DNA from 2 places in the Halobacillus sp. ABD4_316 genome. Region 2 is predicted to be linked to the other one. Evidence: a T-box and tRNA genes for the amino acid it is inferred to sense, from the RefSeq annotation. Region 2 holds a T-box; the other holds one or more tRNA genes.
What was found. A T-box is a leader RNA that pairs with one kind of tRNA and senses whether it is charged. The one in region 2 lies ahead of glyQ (glycine--tRNA ligase subunit alpha), so its partner is inferred to be a tRNA-Gly.
Positions count from the first base shown of each region.

Region 1: it has a tRNA-Gly gene. The T-box ahead of glyQ (glycine--tRNA ligase subunit alpha) is inferred to sense a tRNA for this amino acid. The anticodon was not compared.

Region 1 covers NZ_JBSWZA010000010.1:26,073-38,238, forward strand. Annotated here, with positions in the region: gene ACXAJH_RS19775 (endonuclease NucS domain-containing protein) at 1-471, opposite strand, end outside; gene ACXAJH_RS19780 (SDR family NAD(P)-dependent oxidoreductase) at 1,155-1,931, shown strand; gene ACXAJH_RS19785 (hypothetical protein) at 2,037-2,378, shown strand; gene ACXAJH_RS19790 (endonuclease domain-containing protein) at 2,504-2,938, shown strand; gene ACXAJH_RS19795 (TraB/GumN family protein) at 3,078-4,250, shown strand; gene ACXAJH_RS19800 (hypothetical protein) at 4,387-4,905, shown strand; gene ACXAJH_RS19805 (hypothetical protein) at 5,080-5,532, shown strand; tRNA gene ACXAJH_RS19810 (tRNA-Gly) at 6,049-6,122, shown strand; gene ACXAJH_RS19815 (ABC-ATPase domain-containing protein) at 6,263-7,972, shown strand; gene queG (tRNA epoxyqueuosine(34) reductase QueG) at 7,989-9,119, shown strand; gene ACXAJH_RS19825 (methylated-DNA--[protein]-cysteine S-methyltransferase) at 9,195-9,737, shown strand; gene ACXAJH_RS19830 (amidase domain-containing protein) at 9,806-10,675, shown strand; gene ACXAJH_RS19835 (tRNA (cytidine(34)-2'-O)-methyltransferase) at 10,727-11,203, shown strand; gene ACXAJH_RS19840 (hypothetical protein) at 11,520-11,777, shown strand; gene lipA (lipoyl synthase) at 11,821-12,166, opposite strand, start outside.
Region 2 covers NZ_JBSWZA010000001.1:1,001,446-1,013,611, forward strand. Annotated here, with positions in the region: gene dnaG (DNA primase) at 1-1,542, opposite strand, end outside; gene ACXAJH_RS05440 (DUF188 domain-containing protein) at 1,580-2,041, opposite strand; gene ACXAJH_RS05445 (pyruvate, water dikinase regulatory protein) at 2,290-3,102, opposite strand; gene ccpN (transcriptional regulator CcpN) at 3,124-3,753, opposite strand; gene glyS (glycine--tRNA ligase subunit beta) at 3,835-5,919, opposite strand; gene glyQ (glycine--tRNA ligase subunit alpha) at 5,912-6,799, opposite strand; T-box leader at 6,862-7,033, opposite strand; gene recO (DNA repair protein RecO) at 7,083-7,829, opposite strand; gene ACXAJH_RS05470 (YqzL family protein) at 7,848-8,003, opposite strand; gene era (GTPase Era) at 8,098-9,003, opposite strand; gene ACXAJH_RS05480 (diacylglycerol kinase) at 9,076-9,456, opposite strand; gene ybeY (rRNA maturation RNase YbeY) at 9,431-9,898, opposite strand; gene ACXAJH_RS05490 (PhoH family protein) at 10,116-11,078, opposite strand; gene yqfD (sporulation protein YqfD) at 11,081-12,166, opposite strand, start outside.

The sequences.
Region 1 (12,166 bases), on a different contig from region 2:
ATCACTTGTGGTTAGCTTTGTATCTTGGAGGGGCGTTTGTTGGAACTGCATTAAATATTCTATTAGATATTCCTTGGAGTCTTTTTCCATAACAAGTTTTTTTTGCTTAATTTGTTTGTCATTAACTAAATATTTTAAAAGAGTATCGTCTAAGGGGACTGGCCTTTCGAGTACATACGAATATATGGGGTGTCCAAAAACTATCGTGTCACTTTCTTGTCCATGATTTATGTGAGGATTATTATACCTTTCCCTTAGAAACCGGTCTTGTTGGATTTCCTTAACCGTTTTTTTATCAAACACTTTATAAAAGGCTGTGATATATCTTTTGTCCATGATTTTGGTGTGAAAAAATAAATATTCATCCTTGTTAACAGTATTTAAATCTGATTTATGTCCATATGTTAGTTCATTGAAAAGAGGGTCATTTTCTATTTTTCTGTTGTAAGGTACTAGATAGTTTCTTAACATTATGCTTCTCCTTATATTGAAATATTTTCCTTTATTATAATCACAAATATTTGGAACAATCTAGTATTTTTAGTATTTCACTAAGTATTTGGGTCACTAAGCAATTAACAGATAATCAGTGTACGTATAGTTTCCTTATTTATAAATAATAAAATCACTTTTAAGTAGTTAAAATCAATTGACCTTTGACGAGTTTCTTCATTATAATAGTACTGACACACGACCTTAAATAACCGCTCCCGAATTAGGAGTTTATTTAGCCGCTACTCGTGTCGTCCTAAAATATATCAACGAAGATAAGATGTATGATAAATCCTTATATGACAAGCGTTCCAGCCGTTCCCGCGCTTCCGTAACCGTAAAAGGGACTCAAAATCGTGTTCCTCACGGAGTGCCGGTTCGACCCCGGCCACCGGTACTAAATAGCTTGAATGAAAGACGATATCTACTTCGTGTAGATATCGTCTTTTTTGCGTAAATTCCTAATCATAGAGGTACTCTTTCATTCCAGCACACTTTCTTTTGCTTACATCCCCGAACGTTATACACTGGATATCATAAGAAAGAATCTCTCTCCATTTGAATATTTCAGGAGGAAATGCTGAATCTAAACAGGTGGTTCCATTCCTAATGGATTGGGGAATCGAAAGAGTACGGATCGTTATTGAAGGAGGAGGATGACAATGAAGATCGTAGTCACAGGTGCAACAGACGGCATTGGTCTGGCGACAGTTAAACGACTCGTTAAGGAAGGGCATGAGGTGCTTCTGCACGGCCGCAGCGCAGAGAAACTGGCTGACGTAGCCAACGAGCTGGGGGATGAGCAGATCGAGCAGTATGTGGCTGATTTGTCTTCTCCGAGTGAGGTAAGAAGGTTGGCAAAGGAAGTCGCAGCCAAACATGATTCCCTGGACGTTCTAATCAACAATGCAGGCGTCTACAATGCTTCGGAGCCTGTCACGGCCGAGGGACTGGACATTCGCTTTGCTGTGAATACATTGGCTCCCTATGAACTGACAAAAGCACTCCTTCCGCTTATGGATGCTTCAAGCCGTATCGTAAACTTATCGTCGGCTGCGCAGTCGCCGGTGGATGAACAGGCTCTTTACGGGAAGAAGAAGCTTGCTGACGGAGAGGCGTATGCGCAGAGTAAGCTGGCGCTGACGATGTGGACGTATGAAATGGCCCGGCGGGTGGAGCCTGTTGTGGTTGCTGTGAATCCTATGTCCCTCCTGGGCAGCAAAATGGTGAAAAAGGCTTTCGGAACAGAAGGACGCGATATCAACATTGGTGCAGATATTTTGTGCCGGGCGGCTTTGTCCGAGGAATTTGCGGATGCCTCAGGGCAATATTATGATAACGACATCGGAGCGTTCGGTGAACCGCATCCGGATGCGCGTAACCTGGATAAGTGTGAAGCTCTCGTCAAACAGTTGGAAGAGATGGCAGCCAGTGTATAAGTAACAGGTATCCGCCGTGAAGCCGGGCACCTGTTCTATCCTCTCGTTTTCTATCTATTAGAAACGGGTAAAGCTATGGATAGAGAATCTGAAGGAGGAATAAACGTGGGTCAAAACGCAGATTTAATTCACCACTATACAGAGTTTGCTACATTTGAAGCCGAAGGGCTGCAAAATGGGGAAATTGATTTTCCTGAGTTTGAAAAGGTCTTGAATGACTACATATTGAGCCAGCCGAAAGAGACGATGGAATTCAAGGAGTGCTGGGTGTATAAAGAGCAGGATGGACTGCGGACGGTACGTGTGGATTTTTATGATCACAATTTGAAAAATGATATCCGTCTGTGGGGATCCCGAAATCCAGAGGATGGCCAGGTGAAGAGCCTGAACGTGGATGCTTTGGATGTGTCGACGAACGAAGTGGTTTATGAACGTAAGCTGATGTAAGGAAAAAGAATGCCGATGCTGTCATGAAGGCCGCATCGGTTTTTTATATGCGGAAGACGGACAATCATGCCTCCTTAGGAATAAAAAGGGGGGATAGATGGATAGAATAGTAATGGGTGATAAACATGACGAATTCTACACTTTTTCCTACACTGTTGTTCTTTCTATTTCTATTGTTCTCGTTCGGACTTATTTTTTCAAGTCGCCGTCAGGCTGAAGACAAGCGGATGGTTGAAAAGGAAGTGTCCAAGAAGGCGCTGGCTGAAAAGCTTCACAGCGAATTGTCCAAGTATGGGCTGCATCCACAGCAGTACTATCAGGAAGGGGAATTCATAATCGATATGGCTTTTCCTGAGTTGAAAATTGCGATCGAAGCTGTGGAGCACGAGTATTTGGTGTCTCCCGATGAGTGGGAGATGGAATGGGAAAGGGATGCCTTTTTGAAAAATCACGGGTGGACCGTCCTGAGGTTCAGTGCGGCACGTATTGAAGAGGATATATCGAGGATTGCTGAGAAAATCAGCAGGGAGCTGGCCGGACGGCATCATGCAGGATCTTGAATAAGAAGAAGAGATCGAGTCAGAGAGGCCTCTGGCTTTTTCTTTTTGTTAAAAAGGTCAGAATCTTTGATACAATGGAGAGGGTCCTGTTTCTGTGGGAAACAGGCAGGAGGGTGAGTACTTGGTAAAGGAAGGTTTTATGACAGCTATGGAAGATAACTTGACCAGATTAACGATAGAAGGAAAAGAATATATTCTGATCGGCACGGCTCACGTCTCCAGACAAAGTGCGGAGCAGGTGAAGCAGGTCATTGAACAGGAACAGCCGGATGCTGTCTGTGTGGAGCTGGACGAACAGCGCTACCAGTCCATCAGGGACGGAGACCGGTGGAAGAATACGGACATCTTTGAAGTGATTAAAAGTAAAAAAGCGACGCTGTTATTAGTGAACCTCGCTGTTTCATCGTTCCAAAAGCGGATGGCGAAGCAGTTTGGCATTCAGCCGGGTCAGGAAATGATCCAGGGAATTGAATCTGCAGAAGACACAGGGGCAGAGCTGGTGCTCGCCGACCGGAACATCCAGGTGACATTCTCCCGGATCTGGGGCAATCTTGGCTGGAGTGGAAAGTCGAAGCTCTTAATGTCGATCTTCTACGGCATTTTCAGCAATGACAAAATTTCTGAGGAAGAGCTGGAGAAAATGAAGTCCCAGGATATGCTGGATGGCATGCTTCAGGATTTGACCGATCATTTCCCGGACTTGAAGAAGCCGTTGATTGATGAGCGGGATCAGTACCTGGCTCAGAAAATCAAGGATGCGCCCGGAGAGAAAGTGGTTGCTGTGCTCGGAGCGGCTCACGTGCCTGGGATTAAGAAAGAGATTTATAACGATCATGATTTGAAAGCGTTGAAAAAGCGGCCGTCTAAATCAAAAGCGCCCAAAATCATCGGGTGGTCGATCCCGATATTAATTTTATCGATTATTTTATATACATTCCTCTCCAATCCAGCCGCGGGTACCCAGCAGACAATCAGCTGGATCCTTTGGAACGGGTCGTTTTCAGCGATAGGAGCAGCGGCAGCCTTGGCACACCCACTCGCAGTTGTGGCCGCATTTCTACTTGCGCCGATTACATCGCTGAATCCTCTCCTTGCAGCCGGCTGGTTTGCCGGGATTGTACAAGCCTATTTCCGACGGCCGAATGTGGGGGATTTTGAATCGCTTTCCGATGATGTTACGACGGTAAAAGGCTTCTGGCAGAACAAAGTAACGAGAATTCTGCTTGTAGTCGTGCTTGCGAATCTGGGAAGTACGCTTGGGACAGTCATTGGTGGAGCTGATGTGATCCGCTTATTTATTGAAAACCTGTAAAAGAGAAGTCTAGGACAGACTTCTCTTTTTTTATGCTCATTTACAGTATTTTCAACGAATGTTACAATTAGATGACATGAGTTTGTCGGAAAAATATAAATTCAGAGAAAATATGGGCAATAAGGAATGAGAGGATATGAGCAGGTTTATAAAGGGCACATCAATTCTTGGGATTGCTCTCCTTGGTTTTGGTGTGTGGCAGCTGACAGAGATGGATCGGGAGAATCATGGGGAGACGGAAAGTGCCCAGACGATCATTCAACAGGATCAAAGCTATGAGAAGGTTTTTATTGAACAGGAAGAGGAAACAGAGGAGAACCGTCCGGATTATGAGCGCGTGGATAATCAGATGCTCCGGACGATTGAAGACAATGACGAGATGAAAGAACTCGTGTCCGGCCTTGGTAAAGGGGTAACGGATGATTTGAATGATCTGGAAGCGGAAACGGAAGAGCAGTGGAAAACGATTGAAAAAGATACAAAGCAGAAGAAGCAGATGTTGAAGCGGTTGATTGAGCTTACGGATGATAAGAAGATTGAGCAGATTGCTTCCAGTGCTGAGTCCAAACTGGACCGGATGATGGAGGACAAGAAAATCGACTTTTATAAGGAAGCTGTCCTTTCCTTCCAATTGATTTCTGAGCGGTTGTCTTGATAGTGGCTGTCAGGTGAGAGCGAGTCTCCTCACGTTTTGTCGAAATCGTAAATCATTTGAATGATTCATCATCAACGACATGGTAATTTTTGTTTATTTTGCTGTTTTTCAGTTTTTTATGGAGATAAAACGGGGATGTGGAGAATGTAAAACAAATAAGGAGGTTCTTCATTTATGTCCATTGCTGTAAAAGATAGGTTGAGTACAGACAAGCTTAGTAAACTGAGGACGGCCGCTGTTTTGGAGTTTACCGAGGAAATCTTCGAGTCAGACAATTACCGCTGCCTGGAAGTTCTGGATTCGGATCAGCAGCACCTGTTTATTGTGAACAGAAATGACCGCACGCTGACAGCCTTAAGCTTATCGCCGGATATGTCATTGAAAAAGGAAACGTTGTTTGCGGATAAAATCATTTCTATGAAGGAGTACTTCGACGAATACAGCCTCAATGAAAATACACCTCCTAGAAAAATTGAAATCGTATTTATGGAAAACCGGACAGTGCTCATTGAACCTGTCAGTTCCATGGAGCAGGACGAGGAGTACAAGAAAAATGATGTCGCTGCCCAAGTGAATGAGGATTTTGAAAACTTGATCGCTGCTTTGAAGAACACGTTGATTCTATAAGTCAGACGGAGGAAGAGCCATTTGAATGGCTCTTCTTTTTATTTGGCCTGCATAAAGCCGGCACGTCCGGGGACAATAAGAAGACTCGGCATTACATGCGCCAGAATACCTCTCCAGATGCAGCTTTCCTCCCGCACACATCCTCGTCCATCAGGATTGTGGAGGTGATTGAGATGAATACAACCGATCTGTTTGAGCTGTTTAAACTCTTCATTGACTCCCTGCATTTCACCGCTTTTCTCGTATTTTCCATCATCTACGTCTTCCAGCATAAGCAGAAGGATTAGTTCCAGGCGGACTGCTTTCCCCGGCAGTCTGCTTTTATATGTATAAAAAAGAGACCATCCGGGTATAGTAGGCCTATCAGGCTTTTAAACTATGACCCCATAACATTGTAAAGCTGCTATTAAGATTTCGACAAAAAAACGTAAAAATCATGTTGCATCGATAGAATTCGGATGTTATCATAACAAATATAGATGAGGGAAGTTGTACGGACAACTCAGCTCTTCATATGCGGGTGTAGTTTAGTGGTAAAACCTCAGCCTTCCAAGCTGATGATGAGGGTTCGATTCCCTTCACCCGCTCCATTCACTATTGTGATGCAATTATTTTTTATACTTATGTGAACCAACGCAGTGTTTCGTTAAATGGGTAACGAAGCATTGCGTTTTTTAATGTGGAAAAATGGATACAACCTATAATAGAACGAAGACAGGAGGATGCCGGAATGAAAAAACTTCAAACGATGCTGAAGCAGATCGACGGTAAGAGTTACAAAGGATATAAGCAGATTCAAGGGACGTACAGTTTCGAGGATTATACGCTTCATATAGACTATGTGCAGGGAGATCCATTTGCGGCTCCATCGAAAATCAGGATTCAGGTGCCTCAGAGCAGACGACCTGTTCCTGCCGAATATAAAGAGACGAAGAGTCGAAAAACGTACGCAGAAGATGCCTTTGCGAGAGCGGCAGCGGATACGATTAAGAAAACCCAGTTCAGTGTGAAGGGCTCAGGAAAAAGCGGAATGGTCGCCATTGATCAGCCGGGCCAGGAAATTTTAGAACGGACTGCGGTCACCCTGATGCCTGAAGATATCATCATCTGCCTGACGGTGGGCCTGCCCGCAAATGGCCGGCGCATCAATGGAAAGCAGGCGGAAAAGCTGTTTTTCTCTGTGATTCCTGAGATGCTGAAGCAGTCTGTGTTTACTGTCAAAGACAGCGAGCTGGAGGAAGTTTGTCAGCTTGCCGATCAGCACGATGCCCTTTTAGAGGCAATGCGTGAAAACGGCTGGATGTCCTTCGTGGCAGACGGGGCGGTTCTTCCAAGGGAGAGCGGAGTGAGCCAGCGCCCGATGAAAAAAGCCGTTCCTTTTGAGAGCCCGGAGGAAACCCGCGTCTCAATCACGATTCCCCATCGTCAGGAGCCGTTGACAGGGATGGCCTTGAAAAAAGGGATCGTCCTCATCGTCGGTGGTGGGTACCATGGTAAAAGTACCCTCTTGAATGCCATCGAGCGCGGGGTGTATCCTCACATTAAAGGGGATGGACGTGAATATGTCCTGACAGATCCGGACAGTGTGAAAGTAAGAGCAGAAGATGGACGTCAGGTCACCAAGGTGGATATTTCGCCGTTTATTAAAAATCTTCCGCACGGAACGGACACGACGGCTTTTTCTACGGAAAACGCAAGCGGCAGCACCTCCCAGGCGGCCAACGTTATGGAGGCGCTTGAGGCGGGGGCACGCACACTGCTGATCGATGAAGATACGAGTGCCACCAACTTCATGATCCGTGATGAACGGATGCAGGAGCTTGTCGTAAAGGAAAAAGAACCGATCACACCGTTCATTGATAAAATCAGACAGATGAGAGACGATCTTGATGTTTCTACGATTCTCGTCATGGGAGGTTCCGGCGACTACTTCCAGGCAGCGGATGACGTTATCATGATGGATCAGTATGTCCCGGTCAACGTCACGCAGAAAGCGAAAGAGATTGCCGCGAAGTATCCGTCAGAAAGACAATCAGCCGGGGAAGAACACTTCGGCAGCGTTCCACAGCGTGCCTTTCTTCCGAATACGCTGCAGACGAGAAAAGGAAAAAAGGAAAAAGTGCAGGCTAAAGGGCTGTTCAAGCTGCTGATGGGTCATGAAGAAATCGATCTTTCCGGTGTAGAACAACTGGTCGATGCCTCACAGACACGTCTGATTGCCGATGTCCTTCTGCATCTCGATAAAAAAGGCCGGCTGAAGACTGAGCAGAGTCTGCCGGCACTTCTGGATCAGATTGAAAAGCAGCTGGACACGAAAGGCCTCGCTTCCTTCGGTCCGTTTAAAGACCAGCATCCAGGGGAGCTGGCGAGACCAAGAAGATTTGAAATCGCAGCAGCTATGAACCGGATTCGGACAGCTGCCGTGAAAGATATCCGTTAGAAAGGAGAACGTCCGGGTGGATTTTCATCAGTTTAAAGAAGAAGTGATCACCTACAGCAGAGAAATCGGCATCGATAAAATCGGATTTGCTTCTGCTGATGTGTTCGGAGAATTGAAAGCCCGTTTGAAACGCCAGCAGGAACTCGGATACCAGTCCGGTTTCGAAAAGGGGGAGGTGGACGAGCGGACCGAGCCCGGCCGCCTTCTGCCGGGCGCGCAGTCGATTATTTCCATTGCTCTTGCGTATCCTTCAAAAATGAAAGATGCCCCGCGCAGTGTGAAGGGAGAACGGCGGGGGATTTTCTGCCGGGCCTCCTGGGGACAGGACTATCATGATGTGCTGCGGGACCGGCTGCACAAGCTCGGTGCTTTTATAAAAGAGAGGTTTCCGGAAGTGGAACTGAAATCCATGGTGGATACAGGGGAGCTCTCTGATCGTGCTGTAGCGGAGCGTGCAGGGATTGGATTCAGTGGAAAAAATTGTGCCGTGATCACTCCGGAGTTTGGTTCATATGTATATTTAGGAGAACTTGTAACGAATATTCCTTTTGCTCCTGATGAGCCGGTGGATGACAGCTGTGGCGACTGCAACATTTGTGTGGACGCCTGCCCGACCGGAGCCCTCGTCCAGGGCGGCCAGTTGAATGCTCAGCGCTGTATCGCCTTTTTAACGCAGACGAAGGGTTTTCTGCCTGATGAGTTCCGCACAGTGATTGGCAACCGTCTCTATGGCTGCGATACGTGCCAGACCGTCTGTCCAAAGAACCGGAAGAAAGATTTTCATAATCATGAAGAATTCGAGCCGGATCCGGAGGTTGTCAAGCCGAAGCTTACACCGCTCCTGTCCATTTCCAACCGGGAGTTCAAAGAGAAATTCGGGTTCATTTCCGGCTCGTGGCGGGGCAAAAAGCCGATTCAGCGGAATGCGATTCTGGCGCTGGCTCATTACCGTGACGAAACGTCCGTTGATGAACTGATCCGATTAATGAATCACGACCCGAGGCCGGTCATACGCGGAACCGCCGCGTGGGGACTCGGGAAAATCGGCCGTTCCGATTGTTTTGAGGCCATTGAGAAAGCGATGGAAAAGGAAGAAGATGAACAGGTCTTATATGAAATGGAAAAAGGGCTGCAATTTCAAACGTAATCAACTCCTGTACCTTTTCAATCCACTAGAGCTCTAGTATAATAGAAAAAACTGTTAATAAAGAAGGGGTTGGCTATGAACCATCATACTTTTCTATATTACGACACGTTTCAAACTCCTTTGGGGGCTATGACTGTCCTGGCCAATGATGAAGGAGTCTGCCGCATTGATTTTGGTCATCATGAAGATCGACTTCCAGCCTATCAATCTTGGAAAAGGAAGCATTTTCTAAAAGGTGAACTGGTTTATGACCCCGATCATTCATTGATTGTTCAGACAGAAAAAGAACTGCAGGAATACTTCCAGGGAATCCGCACAGCGTTTGATGTTCCGCTCAACTGTTACGGAACAGATTTCCAGCGGAAAGTGTGGAAGACACTGCTTCACCAGATCCCATTTGGTGAAACGCGCTCCTACAAGGATGTAGCCTTAGCGCTGCACTCTCCGCAGGCGATCCGTGCTGTCGGAGGGGCCGTGAATAAAAACCCTTTCTCTGTCATTGTGCCATGCCACCGTGTCATTGGAAGCAACGGAAAGCTCGTCGGTTATGCCGGCGGACTGGACAAAAAAGAAAAACTGCTGGATTTCGAAAAACAGCATACAGCTATACAACATTAAAAGTCCCTGCGGGGGCTTTTTTTCATGGCCTCCCCCCCTCTTCATATACTGAAGGAGGGGGGAAGCGGATGAATAGCACGGAGGAAATCAAGCGTTACTGGCAGAAAGTGCTGGACCAGGTTTTCGATCAGGAGGAAGAAGGATGGTTGAAGCGGAAAATGGAGGGCATGGAAGCGCGTGGTCACAAGCTCCAGCGGATGACTTTCCGAATTTATCCTTATCACAGAAAGGCTTATGATCACGTCGTGGATGTTGCTTATGACCTGCATTTGACCATGCTTGTAAAAAGTGGGCGCCATGTTTTTTTGGAAGAAGGGTTCTACACAGGTCGTGGACAGTGGGCCAAAGGGAAGTGGGTGCATCACGAAGTCGTGACGGAGATTCCCGCCTCCGGGGATTCCTCCTTGCCTTTGACATTCGAGATGGGGGAGAGAGAGCCGGTGGATAATCCACGCTTCGACTACAACCGCCGGGAGGCTGTGCGGTATGCGGACCGCTGGTGGGACAGCTACAACCCGGCTTATAAGAAGTTTGAAGTCGATTGCACCAATTACGTTTCCCAATGTCTGCGGGCCGGCGGTGCACCAATGAGGGGAGCCGGGGACCGGACGCGCGGGTGGTGGTACGGGAATGGAACGTGGAGCTACAGCTGGACTGTGGCTCATGCGCTGCGCTGGTACTTAAGCGGATCGCGTAAAGGCTTGAAAGCCGTGGAAGTATCCTCGGCGGATCAGCTCGCGCCGGGGGATGTCATCTGTTATGACTTTCAAGGAAACGGGCGGTATGATCATAATACTTTTGTTGTGAAAAAGGATGCCCAGGGGATGCCTCTGGTCAACGCTCATACATCAAACAGCCGGCACCGCTACTGGGCGTACGAGGACTCTACCGCTTACACGCCGGATATTCAGTATAAATTTTTCAGAATTAACGGGTGACCGATATGGTATAATGGTCTGGTTGACTACGATTAGACTGAGGTGAAAGTGATGCCTAACCATATTGTCCTTTTCCAGCCGGAAATACCGGCCAATACCGGAAATATCGGGCGGACCTGTGTGGCGACAAATAGTGTCCTGCATCTGATCCGTCCGCTCGGTTTCTCGACTGATGATAAAATGGTGCGCCGTGCGGGTCTCGATTACTGGCCTAAACTGACGGTCCATTACTATGACTCGATCGAAGAGTTGTATGAGAACTATCCAGAAGGCGAGTTCTACTACATTGAAAACTTCGGAACGAAATCGTACGCTGATTTTGATTTCAGTGATGCAAAAAAAGATCAGCTGTTTGTTTTCGGGCGGGAGAGTGACGGCATACCGAAGGAGCTCTTAACAGGTCTTGAAGACCGCTGCCTCCGGATTCCGATGACCGGCGAAGTCCGCTCGTTGAACTTATCCAATACCGCATCGATCATTTTGTTCAATGCTTTACTGCAGCAGGGGTTTCCGGGATTAATCAAATAAGACATGAAAAAACGCACCCCATCGGGTGCGTTTTTTTACTTTCTTGGCCCTGGCTTCGTATCATATCCAGCTGAGAAGATAGCTGTCAAAAATGCGAGGCAGACGAGAATAATCAAGGTTACATTCATGAATAGTCCTCCTTTTCTAGCCAGACAAGCGTTTCTTTTTTAAGTATACCCCATTTTATTCGAGGTGTGAATGGGCTTACAGTTAATTTTATCCTATCCCTGGTGACAGATGCCTATACGATGGCCGGGCTGGTGACATAGAGTGAAGAGTAGGTGAATAACCACAGGAATGGATAGGAGGAGAACGAGTGAATCAGTATCCATATGCTTATCCTTATGGAATAGAAGAAGACTTCCGGAATGAAGAAGAGCGTTTCTTCTTTTTCGGCCCCTTTGCCGGTGGGTTACTGGGTGGCTTTTTAGGCGGTGCCCTGGCTCCAGGTTTGTACGGAGGATTTGGCGGCGGCGGTTATGGCTATCCACCTCCTTATTACGGACGCCCGCCTTATTATGGAGGCGGAGGCGGAGGTTATTACGGCCGTCCCCCGTACGGAGGTTTCTGGTAATCAATAAATCCCCTTCTCCTGATTCAGGAGAAGGGGATTTTGTTTAGAAGTTCGTTGTGTCGAGTTCTTTTCCTTGGGACTCATAGCCCTGCATGTACTTGATCCGTCGCTGGGCGGAGGTGCTGTTCACTTGTTCATCCGCATGATAGGAGGAGCGGACCATCGGGCCTGCTTCACAGTGCTTGAATCCTTTTTCAAGGGCAATCTGTTTCAGTTCCTCGAATTCATCCGGATGGTAGTAGCGTTCCACGTTCAAGTGTTTTTTCGTCGGCTGCAGGTACTGGCCGATGGTCATGATGTCGACGTTATGAGCAAGCAGATCATCCATCGCTTCGATGATTTCCTCTTTCGTCTCGCCAAGACCGACCATCAGGCTGGACTTCGTCGGT
Region 2 (12,166 bases):
ATTGCCGTCTTCATAATATGCGTAAAGATGTGTGACAATGACCTGATGATCTTCTATATTGAAAGCCCCTCCTATTTCCTCCTGAACTTTATCAGCAATGTAGGGATCTTTCAACATATATGCAATCAGCTTTCTTTCCGCATTATGAAACGCAGGAAGAAGCTTGTTCTGAACCGATGTTTCCCTCTTAGGATTAGTATATCGGTTCTTTGGCTCATTATCCTTCACACCCTGCTGTCTTCTTATCTGACTGATTTCCTCTTTCAAGGTTTCCAGAGATAACTGAAATTCAGAGGACATCTCATTCAGGTAATGCTCTCTCTCGACCGCACGATCCAGAGTGGCAATCTCCTGTAGTACTTTTTCGATATAGGCGATACGATCTCCTTCCACCTGCAGGTTATAATCCCTGCGGAGATAACTCATCATAAAGGAGATATACGTGTCGCTGGTATCAAGCACTTCCTTCTTGAAACGGTCCCCGCCATGCCGCTGGATGAAATCATCCGGGTCCAGAGCGTCGGGCACGCGGGCCACAAACGTCTGACAACCGATGCTTTTTGTCAGTCTGGCAGCCTTGACCGCCGCCTCAATCCCGGCGCGGTCACCGTCATAACAGACAATGATCTGATCCGTATACTTTTTCAACAAGTTGGCCTGTGTACTGGAAAGCGATGTCCCCATCGTCCCTACTGCATAAGGGATACCCGACTGGGCAGCGGATATAACATCCCCGAACCCTTCGAATAGGACAACGGTTTTTTCCTTACGTATGGAGGACCGGGCAAGATCGAAGTTATAAAGCAGCCGGCCCTTATGAAAGAGTTCCGTTTCCGGACTATTCAAGTATTTGGGCTGCTGCTCTCCAAGAGCTCTTCCTGCAAAAGCCACGGTCTTTCCCAGGTGGTTGCGCAGCGGAAACATGACCCTTCCGCGAAAGCGGTCGGCATAATTCCCCTGATCATTCACACTCAGCAGGCCGGCTTTGACCATCGTCTGGGGGTGAAAGCCTTTTTTCTCAAGAAAAGTGACGACGAAATCCTTATCATCCGGTGAATACCCGAGCTGATACTTCTGGATGGTTTCTTCTGTAAAACCTCTGTCCAAAAGATATTCATAGGCTTTCCGGCCGTCCTTGGAATTCTTTAACAAATGATGGTATAATTTTGTCAGCCACTGGTGTGCTTCAAGCATCGCCTGTGATTCCTGATTATCCGCACCGGTGTAGTTCTCCTCAGCAAACTGCTCTGGAATTTCCACACCTGTGCGTTCAGAAAGCTGCTTGAGGGCCTGTATAAAACTGTATCCTTCCATTTCCATAAGGAAGGTGTAGACATTCCCTCCCTTTCCACAACCGAAGCAATGGAAAATCTGCTTATCCTGCGAAACGGAAAAAGAAGGCGTGTTTTCCCCATGGAATGGACAAAGGCCGAAATGGTTTCTCCCCTGCTTTTTGAGGTCAACATAATCGCCGATCACTTCCACAATGTCGGCTGATTTCCGAATCTCATCTACTTTTTCTTCTGGAATGTGTCCAGCCATATGATCACCATACTACTCAATTATTCTCTTCCAAAGGCTAAATTCCTTCATGATCAGACAACAAATATTGGAAAGTTTCCCGGAACTCTTCTCTGTGCTTGTCCGTAAAGGCGGAAGGCCCCTTCCATTTACGCTTCTGCTTCATCGTCTGCTGCCGGATAAACTTCTGGTTCATAATGTGATCCGCATCGGTTTCCTTTATCAGTTTTCCTCGCGGCGTCATCACATAAACCCCTTTAGAGGTCAGGAGAACAGCCAGCGACAAGTCCTGCGTAATGACCACATCTCCCTTGGCAGCTGCATTCAAAATGTAAAGGTCTACAGACTGGGAACCATCATCAACAAAGGTCCACGATGTCTGTGACTTTTCTGTACTGAAATGATTAACCGTAGCAATGAACCTGGCCGTCACGCCGCAGTCCGCACTCATTTCCTCAATTTCCTTCTGAACGGGACAGCTGTCTGCGTCCACCCAGACCGTTCGATGTATTTTTGGCATAGTATCAATATTTCTACAGCAAGCGGTAGAATCCTCCTAAAAAGCAAATGTTTTATTTTTCTGAAAAATAGACAATGTGCGTAAGGAGTAAAGATCCTGCAGATATGAAAACCGGAACTGTCAGGATTTTTCCACAAAAAAATATTATAATACATTTCTCCTGTGAATGCTATGTCTAATTTTACCTAATTTCATTCTTCCCAACAAAAGCCGCGCTTAATCAAAGCGCGACTTTTTGAGATACTGCATTATTCCTGAGCATCTTTCCTCAGCTTATTCATAATGATATTCGCCGTTTCCTCTACAGCTTTATTAGAGACATCAATAACCGGGCAGCCGATTTTATCGACGATTCTGTTGAAATGCTCCAGCTCCTGGCTGATCCGTTCAAGGTTGGCATATGTAGCCTGATCACCGAGTCCCAGGGATTTCAAACGTTCCTTCCGGATATCATTCAGCTTTTCTGCACTGATTTTCAAGCCGATGCATTTCTCCGGGTCCACCCGGAACAATTCAGACGGTGGCTGGACTTCCGGAACAATCGGGACGTTTGCCACTTTCAGCCTTTTATGAGCAAGATACTGGGACAATGGAGTTTTGGACGTTCGGGATACGCCGATCAAAACGATATCTGCCTTGGAAATGCCCCGCGGGTCACGGCCATCATCATACCGGACAGCGAATTCAATGGCTTCCACCCGCTTGAAATAATCCTCATCAAGCTTGTGGACGAGGCCGGGTTCCAGTCTCGGCTGTATTTGGAGGTGACTTTCCATCGCTTCCATCATCGGCCCCATGATATCAACACAGCGGATTCCGTGTTTTTCGGCTTCCTGTTTCAGGTGAATCCTGTACTCAGGAACGACAAGGGTAAAGCCGATCATGGCATCGTGCTCTTTCGCTTGAAGAACAGCTTCGTTAATCGTCCCTTTATCTTCTACATAAGGGATGCGCTGAAGATCAAAAGGTCCGTCATCAAACTGACTCAAACAAGCCTTGGTAACAAGCTCAGCGGTCTCCCCTACGGAATCGGATAGTACATAAATTAATGGTTTCTCCATACTGCCCCTCCTAATCCTGAATCAAATATGCTGATCGCGTGCAAGTTCTACAAGGGCTTTGGTTATATTCGTTTTCGTTAACCTTCCAACGACCTCAAGCCCATCCTCTGCAGGATTCACGACCGGCAGTCCGTCGATCTGTTTTTCTATTAACTTCTGGGCGGCGTCCAAAAGGAGATCCTCAGGCTCACATATCGTAATATTCGGCATCCGCGTCATAATGATATGGACCGGGATGGACGTTAAGTCCTTCGATCCTATGCTTGCCCTCAGCAGGTCCTTTCTGGAAAGGACGCCGACAAGATGGGATTTATGGTTCGTGACAAACAATGTTCCGACATCTTCAAGAAACATCGCACAGATCGCATCATACGCCGATACGTCTTCCTCTACAACAATCGGGAGGGACTGGTATTCCCTCACTTTGAACTTTTTCAGTTTTTCCGTGAAAAGTTCAGAACCTGTTTTCCCCGTGAAAAAATACCCCACCCGCGGCCGCGCATCCAGATAGCCTGCCATGGTTAATATAGCAAGATCCGGACGCAGAGTCGCCCGTGTTAATTCCAGTCTTTCTGCGATGTTCTCTCCGGTAATCGGTCCATTATCCTTCACAATTTGAATAATCTGCTCCTGCCGGTTTGATAATTCCAAGTTCTCACCACCCTGAACGCTGAATGTGACATACCATTCTTCATTATACCTCATTTTCCTGAATGGGTAAAAGAAGGGTGCTTAGAACTGTTGTTTCCACTCGATTCGTGTCAGATCGGCATACTGATAAATGTCTTCAGAAATCTGCTTCAACAGGCCGAGTCGGTTGGCTTTGACTCTTTCATCCTCTGCCATGACCATGACCGCATCAAAGAAGGCGTGAATGGAGTCTGCCAGTTCGGACAAGGTCTCCAGTGCCTCTTCGACAAGGCCTTCAGACATCTGACGGCTGTACGATTCATGGACCGTTTGGAAAACATCGTAAAGCTGCTGCTCTTCTTTGTTCTCAAATAGATCCGGATTCACCGCGTCTGCATCGGCTTTTTTCGCTAAATTCAATACGCGGCCGAGGGCCTCCTGGACAGGTTTGAAAGAAGGTTCATTCCGCTTTTCAACCAGGAGTTCTGCTTTTCTTCCTGCAACAGGGAAATGACCGATCCCCTGGGCGAGAACAGCTTCCACCACATCGGGATCCACTTGTTTTTCACGAAGCAGGTAGGCCGCACGGACACGGAAAAATTCATGAAGATCGTTGTGAACTTCTTCTTCCGATCTCGTAGGGAGTTCAAGCTCGATATAGAACTGATGAACAAGATCGATCAGTTTCTCGACGGACACAGACCAGCCACGGCTGTTCAGGGTTTGAAGAATACCGAGGGCCTGTCTTCTCAACCCGTATGGATCCTGCGATCCTGTTGGTACACGACCAATAGATACACTGCCGACGATCGTATCGAGCTTATCTGCAATGCTCACAATAGATCCGATTGTAGATGCCGGCACTTCACCATTGGCCTGCCGAGGCATATAGTGTTCATTGACAGCTACAGCCACTTCCTCATCTTCGCCAAACAAACGGGCATACTTCTCCCCCATCACTCCTTGAAGTTCGGTGAATTCATCGACCATCTGGGTGACAAGGTCAAATTTGCAGATTTCCGCAGCACGGGTAGCTTTTAGTTTTTCTTCTTTATTCAGGTTGAGCCATTCACTCAGTTTGCCAGTAATGGCTGTTATCCGCTGAACCTTATCCGCAAGCGTCCCAAGTTCCTCCTGATAAACCATACGGGAAAGCTTCTCCATCTTCTCATCGATGCTTCCCTTCTGGTCTTCCTCATAAAAGAACTGCGCATCTTTCAAGCGTGCTTTCAACACCTTTTCGTTTCCTCGGGCTACGATATCAATGTTCTGGTCGTCGCCATTACGCACACCGACGAAATATGGCAGCAGCTTGTTATCATGGGAGCGGACAGGGAAATAACGCTGGTGCTCTTTCATGGATGTAATCAATGCTTCTTCAGGCACCTCCAGGAATTCCTCTGAGAATGCGCCGCTGAAAACAGCTGGATATTCCACCAGATGGGTCACTTCTTCGAGAAGCTCCTCATCTATCATAAGCTTCCAGCTCTGTTTCTCTTCCAGCTGTTTAAGCTGGGTTACAATTTGGTCCTGACGCTTTTCCACGGAGGCCATCACGTATTGATCAGAAAGCGTCTGTTCGTAGTGATCCGCACTCGTGATGGTTGTTTCTGATCCAAGGAAACGATGACCGAATGTCCGGCGGTCTGTATGAACGTTCTCAATCTGGAAAGGAATCACCTGTTCCCCGAATAAAGCCACCATCCAGCGGATCGGGCGGGCAAAACGGAGGTCACGGGCTCCCCAGCGCATATTCTTTGGAAAATTCAGAGAAAGAAAAACCTCTCCAAACTGCTCAAGCAGAGCGGCTGTTTCCTTTCCTTCAATGAACTTACGCACGTGCACATATTCTGTACCCTTGATTTCCTTGAAGTAAATATCATCAACGTCTCTGCCCTGCCCTTTCGTAAATCCAATGGCAGCCTTCGACCAGTTCCCTTCTTCATCAAGGGCAATCTTTTTAGCAGGGCCTTTCGCCTCTTCCTCGACGTCCGGCTGCTTATCAGCAACTTCTGTGATTTGGACAGCCAGTCTTCTCGGTGTGGCAAAGCCGTGAATATCACCAAAAGGAATCCGGTTATCTGTCAGCCACTTCTCTGTCTTATCTTTCAACTGGGCAAGAGCATCATTAATAAAACGGGCAGGAAGCTCCTCCAGGCCGAGCTCAAATAATACAGTCTTACTCATCTGCTCCACCTTCTTTCTTCAACATTGGGAATCCGAGGCGTTCCCTTTCTTCTACATAGGTTTTCGCAATTTTACGGGCAAGGTTCCGGACCCGTGAAATGTACCCCGTCCTCTCTGTGACACTGATGACGCCCTTAGCGTCCAGGAGGTTGAACGTATGCGAACACTTCAGCACGTAATCATACGCCGGGAACACGAGTCCCTCTTCCATGATGCGTTCCGCTTCTTTCTCATAGGTCCCAAACAAATCAAAGAGCATCTTTTCATCAGACGCTTCGAACGTATAAACGGAATGTTCGTATTCCGGCTGTGTGAAGATATCTCCAACTGTCACGCCATTGGTCCACTCCAGTTCAAATACGTTTTCCTTATCCTGGATATAGGACGCCAGACGCTCAAGTCCGTACGTGATTTCCGCTGAAACCGGCTTCGCTTCCAATCCACCGATCTGCTGGAAGTACGTGAATTGAGTGATTTCCATACCGTCCAACCATACTTCCCATCCAAGGCCGGCGGCTCCAAGTGTCGGGTTTTCCCAGTTATCTTCAACGAAGCGGATATCATGCTTCAACGGATCGATGCCAAGGGCACGCAGGGATTCTAAATACAGCTCCTGGATGTTATCCGGGGATGGTTTCATGATGACCTGGAACTGATGGTGCTGGTACAAACGGTTTGGGTTCTGGCCATAGCGTCCATCAGCCGGACGACGGGACGGTTCTACATAAGCTACGTTCCAAGGTTCCGGACCAAGGCTTCGAAGCAGTGTCATCGGAGACATCGTTCCTGCCCCTTTTTCCGTATCATAAGCCTGCATGAGCAGACACCCCTGGCTGGACCAGTGATTCTGCAGGGTTAAAATCATATCTTGAATATTCAAGTCTTTTCCTCCTCCTAATAGTGAGCGGATAAAGAAAATCCCGCCCCTATGCCTGAATCAGACATAGGGACGGGATTTCCGCGGTTCCACCCTAATTGCTCTTCTATGTAGAAAAGCCACTTTAAAAAACTGCTCCAGAGCGCCTTCACTGAATGGTTCCCGCCTGACTTTCACCGGCTCAGGCTCGCTTGTGGAGAACGGGGTTCAGCTACTCCTCTCTTTCACTGCAGTACGTATATTTGATATTAGAATCATACTCTAGTTGCAAGGATGCTGTCAAACCTCACTCAGAAAATAAATCAAGCTGCTTCAAAAACTTTTTGGATTTGATAAAATATCCGCCGTAACGGTCATAGTATTCATCCATCAGCTGACGGAGCAGCTTTTTATTTTCTTCCTTCATGGTAATCTGTCCGAGTCGTTTTACATCAATATGTAAAAATACACGCAGCAGCTTTGGAAGCGGATCCGGCAGGCCGTAGGCTCCGAGATCGATATGCTTGCAGCGGTAGCAGAGAAGACCGCCTTCGGACATGGAAAAGGAATACGGACCTTCTGTACTGCCGCAGTTCAGGCAGTGATCAACCACCGGCGCAAATCCGGCCTTTTTAAAAAGCTTCAATTCATACATCATAGTGAGGATGTTCGGATCTTTATCTTCATTCATCCACACCATCGTCTGCAGAAGCTGTTCAAAAAGAAAAGGATCCGGTTGTTTTTCTTCTATGAGCTTGTCGGTCAGCTCTGCAATGTAGGAAGCATAGGCTGTTTTGACAATATCCTCGCGGATGGAACGGAGGGAGGATAACATTTCCCCCTGGCTCATAGATCCAAGTCCGGATCCTGACTGTATGAGATACATTCCGTGAATAAACGGCTGGGATACAGATGCCATCCGGCTCTTCGGCTTCTTAGCGCCTCTGGCCATGACACCTATTTTCCCTTTCTCCCTTGTCATCATCGTGACTATCTTATGTGTTTCCCCATAATTATTAGTACGGATCACAAGGCCTTCCACTTTGTCCATCAAGTGTATCACCTGCTCCGTTTACGAATTTTGGTCATTCGTTGTCAGGGGATCAGGGGAGGAAGCAAATGGTTCCTGAGACTGTTGTTGATCCTGCGACTCAAATTCTTTCATCATCAAGTAAGTTTCCACACTTCCTGTCTGCCTGAAAACGTTCCATGAAAGGTTGTCGAGCACAAGAAACACCGCCTTTCTTTTATTCGCTGATACCATTTACATTCTTATCTTGCTTTCCCCGGCCTGATCTATAAGGCTTAATTTTTTCCAACCTTTAGTATTCGTCGTCCCTGTAACCGAAATCGCTGAGTTGAATCTGCTTGTTCCGCCAGTCTTTCTGTACTTTCACCCACAGTTCAAGATACACTTTACTGCCGAGCAGGGATTCAATATCCTTACGGGCTCTCTTGCCGACTTCCTTCAGCATGCTGCCCTGCTTCCCAATAATGATCCCTTTTTGAGATTTACGTTCCACGATGATCGCCGCCTGGATATAAACGCCGGGAGCATCTTCCCTGGGCTTTATCCCTTCGATGACTACAGCAATCGAGTGCGGAATTTCCTCCCGCGTCAGGTGAAGCACCTTTTCACGGATAAATTCACTGATGACAAACCGCTCCGGGTGATCGGTAATCTGGTCTTCCGGATAAAACTGCGGACCTTCCGGGAGATGGCTTTTTAAAACCCCGAGCAGATGGTTGACGTTGTTACCTTCGAGAGCGGAGATCGGTATGATTTCTTCAAAATCATACATGTCCTTGTACTGCTCAATCAACGGCAGCAGCTTGTCCGGGTGAACCCGGTCGATTTTGTTAATGATCAGGAAGACAGGCTGGTTCACGCGTTGGAGACGATCGATAATGAACTGATCCCCACGCCCGTATCCTTCTTCTGCATTGATCATAAACAGGACGGCATCCACTTCATTGAGCGTATTTTCAGCTGTGTTCACCATAAAATCGCCGAGTTTGTGCTTTGGTTTATGAATACCAGGGGTGTCGATAAAGACCATCTGGGATTCTTCATCGGTGTAGACACCCTGTATTTTGTTTCTCGTTGTCTGGGGCTTATCACTCATGATGGCAATTTTCTCACCAATCACGCGGTTCATGAACGTGGATTTACCAACGTTCGGACGGCCCACAATCGTAATGAAGCCTGATTTGAAATTCTCTGTCATACATGTTCCTCCAATAAAATCTAACCTTTAGGTTCTTCTATATTCTATTATAACATCCCGTAAGGTCTACCGTTACATGAATAAAGCAAGGAGCTTCGGCCCGAACAGGAAAACACCTACGACCACAGATCCACCGGCAGCCGTAAGTACGGCACCTGCCGCCACGTCCTTGACAGCTCCCACGGCCGGGTGACGGTCCGGATGCAGGTGGTCCAGCAGTTTTTCAATAGCGGAATTAACCATCTCTAATGTCAGGACCAGAGCGATTGTCACCGTAAGAACAGCCCATTCCACCAAGGATAACCGCAGGATTCCGCCTGCTGTTAAGGCCAGAATGGCAGCCGCGGTATGAATGCGGAAATTCCGCTCCGATGTCCAGACCAGTTTGATGCCTCTCCATGCATAGGCAAATCCTATTCCTTTTTTCTTAGGATCGCTGGAGCCCGAATTCACGGAGAATGTCCTCCTGGCGGGTGAACATCTTCTTTTCATCCTCTTCATTCAGATGATCATATCCCAGCAGATGGAGGAACCCGTGAAGAGCAAGGAAACCGAATTCCCTTTCCAGAGAGTGATGATAATCCTCCGCCTGCTCCTTGGCCTTGTCCACAGAGATGACGATATCACCGAGCATCATTGGAAGGTTCTCATCCAGAATATCCACTTCGCCTTCCCCTGTCTCCTGCATGGCAAAGGAAATGACGTCTGTCGGCTCATCCTTCTGGCGGTAGTTGCGGTTGAGTTCCTGAATTTCTTTATTGTCAACAAAGCTTACCGATACTTCAGCATCTCCAGTGATGCCTTCCCGTCCACCTGCAAATTCAAGAATGCGCTGGATCATATCAACAAAAGCTTCGTCTACAGAGTTCGTTTCATCGTGAAAATCAATCGTGATCACTTGTCTTCCTCCTTATTAAGGGCTTATTAAGCCCCATCCATAGTAACTGCGTCTGCTGCAGGGTGTTGTAATTATGGGCCTTTTTCTTTCCGGCCATAAGACCGCTTTTCCAAGTGAAAAGCTCCCCTCTCCCCCTATCATATAGGGTGTCATGCTCCAAGGCAAATGGTTCATGGTAAGCGGACACAAAAAGAAATAAGACCCGGGGAGGGTCTTATTGTTTGTCGCCTTCATATGCGTCAATGATTCTCTGTACAAGCGGGTGACGGACAACGTCCGACTGATCAAGCTTAATGAACGATGCACCTTTGACATACCCAAGCGTCTCTTCAGCTACACGCAGCCCGGACTTTACGCCTTTGGGCAGGTCGACCTGGGTAATATCCCCGGTGATGATCATCTTCGATCCAAAACCAAGCCGGGTCAGGAACATTTTCATTTGTTCAGGGGTGGTGTTCTGCGCTTCATCCAGAATGGCAAACGCATCATCCAGGGTCCGGCCCCTCATATAGGCAAGCGGGGCGATCTCGATTGTCCCCCGGTCAATCAGTCTTGCTGTGTGTTCTGCTCCGAAAACGTCATGAAGAGAATCATACAGCGGCCGTAGATAAGGATCCACTTTTTCCTTCAAATCCCCGGGCAGGAAACCAAGGCTTTCCCCGGCTTCAACGGCAGGCCGTGTCAAAATGATCTTTTTTACGTCTCCATTTTTCAGGGCATTGACGGCCATAATGACAGCTAAGTATGTTTTTCCGGTTCCGGCCGGGCCGATTCCGAATACAAGATCATGATTTTTAATAGCAGCAATATAATTCCGCTGACCGAGAGTTTTTACCCGGATGGACTTACCTTTAGAGTTTTTCGTGATTTCGTCTTCAAACAACGCTTCAAACTGATTGATTTTCCCTTTTTTTGCCAGTTCCACGGCGTAGACAATGTCACGCTCTGTCACGGACAGTCCTTTACGGATCAGAGCAAGGACACTCAGAAGAATATCCTCAACTAATTGAACATGTTCCGCCTGTCCGGACACCCGGACCTGACCGCCGCGGGAGATGATCGTCACCTGCAGCTGTTCTTCAATTTGCTTTAAATTACGGTCCTCTGTCCCGAACAGGGCCAGAGTTTCTGTTGTATTATCCAATTGGATGTCCATTGTTTTCAACTCTTCCGGCATACTCAATCTCCTTGACTAATATACTTGGTCTCTGCAATGTTTTCATAAACTTTGTACAATAGGATTAATTTTACTTTACCATGCTCCTCACTAAGGTGCAAAACTTTTTCATCTTTGATTTCCGCTCCCGGTTCAAGCTCCTGCAGCAGGCTCTGTCCCGCAGCCTTCCGTCCTATTTTCTCGATTTCCTTGCGGGATAATTCCATTGCATCTGTATCAATGGAAAAATGGTCTACGCGCTTCATGTTCAAAGGGAGGGAATAAGAAAAAATTCTCCAGTCTGTGGTTACGTTTTCGTCTCTGTAGCTTCCATCCGTTCCGCGCCACCACCCCCATACCGGAACAGACCAGCCTCCAATTTTCAAGTGATACTCGGTTTCTACAGTGCCGTCAGTGAGTGTAACGATCTGCTGAAGGGGAAGCTCCTGCTCCACCCGATACCATGTCTCTGCTGTGACATCCCCCTCTGTGTGGACAAACGTATCCCCTTCTTCGACAAGTTCTCCTGTGGCGAGGACCTGTCCTTTCTTTACGACATCATAGACAGACACAAGCGGCCGGCCTTTTTTTATAAAGGTCTGAACGATCATCCCTTTCTTGGATGCGACGAGATTGGAAGGCTGGTTATCCTGATTCGTATCATGCCTGGTCTTTTTCACACCGTACAACTGGTAGCTTGTCCCTTGTTTTTTCACCCCGATCCATAACAGATCCGGAATATCCTCCAACAGCATCTGCTGGATATCGTTTGGATCCTTCATGCCGATGGTCAACCGTCCCGGGGATACTCCATAACTGTTCAGCTTCTTTTCAACCGCTGCCTCTAATTCAGGCGTCAACCCCTCCACCTTGATCGACCACAATGTATTCGCCGCCAGAAAGATGAGAACGAGCGCAGCCAGAAAAGCGGCCGCCACGGAGAGCCGCCTCCGCATGAGCTTGTATAAAAAAGGAACGCCCTTCCCTTCCTTGATGGTCAGGCGGCACTTGTATTTTCTCCGGAGCGATCGGAGGATTTTCCAGTCCTTGAGCCTGATGGAGAAGCGGACCGTCGTTTCATCCAGGCGCCTCAGACTGGTCACCCTGCA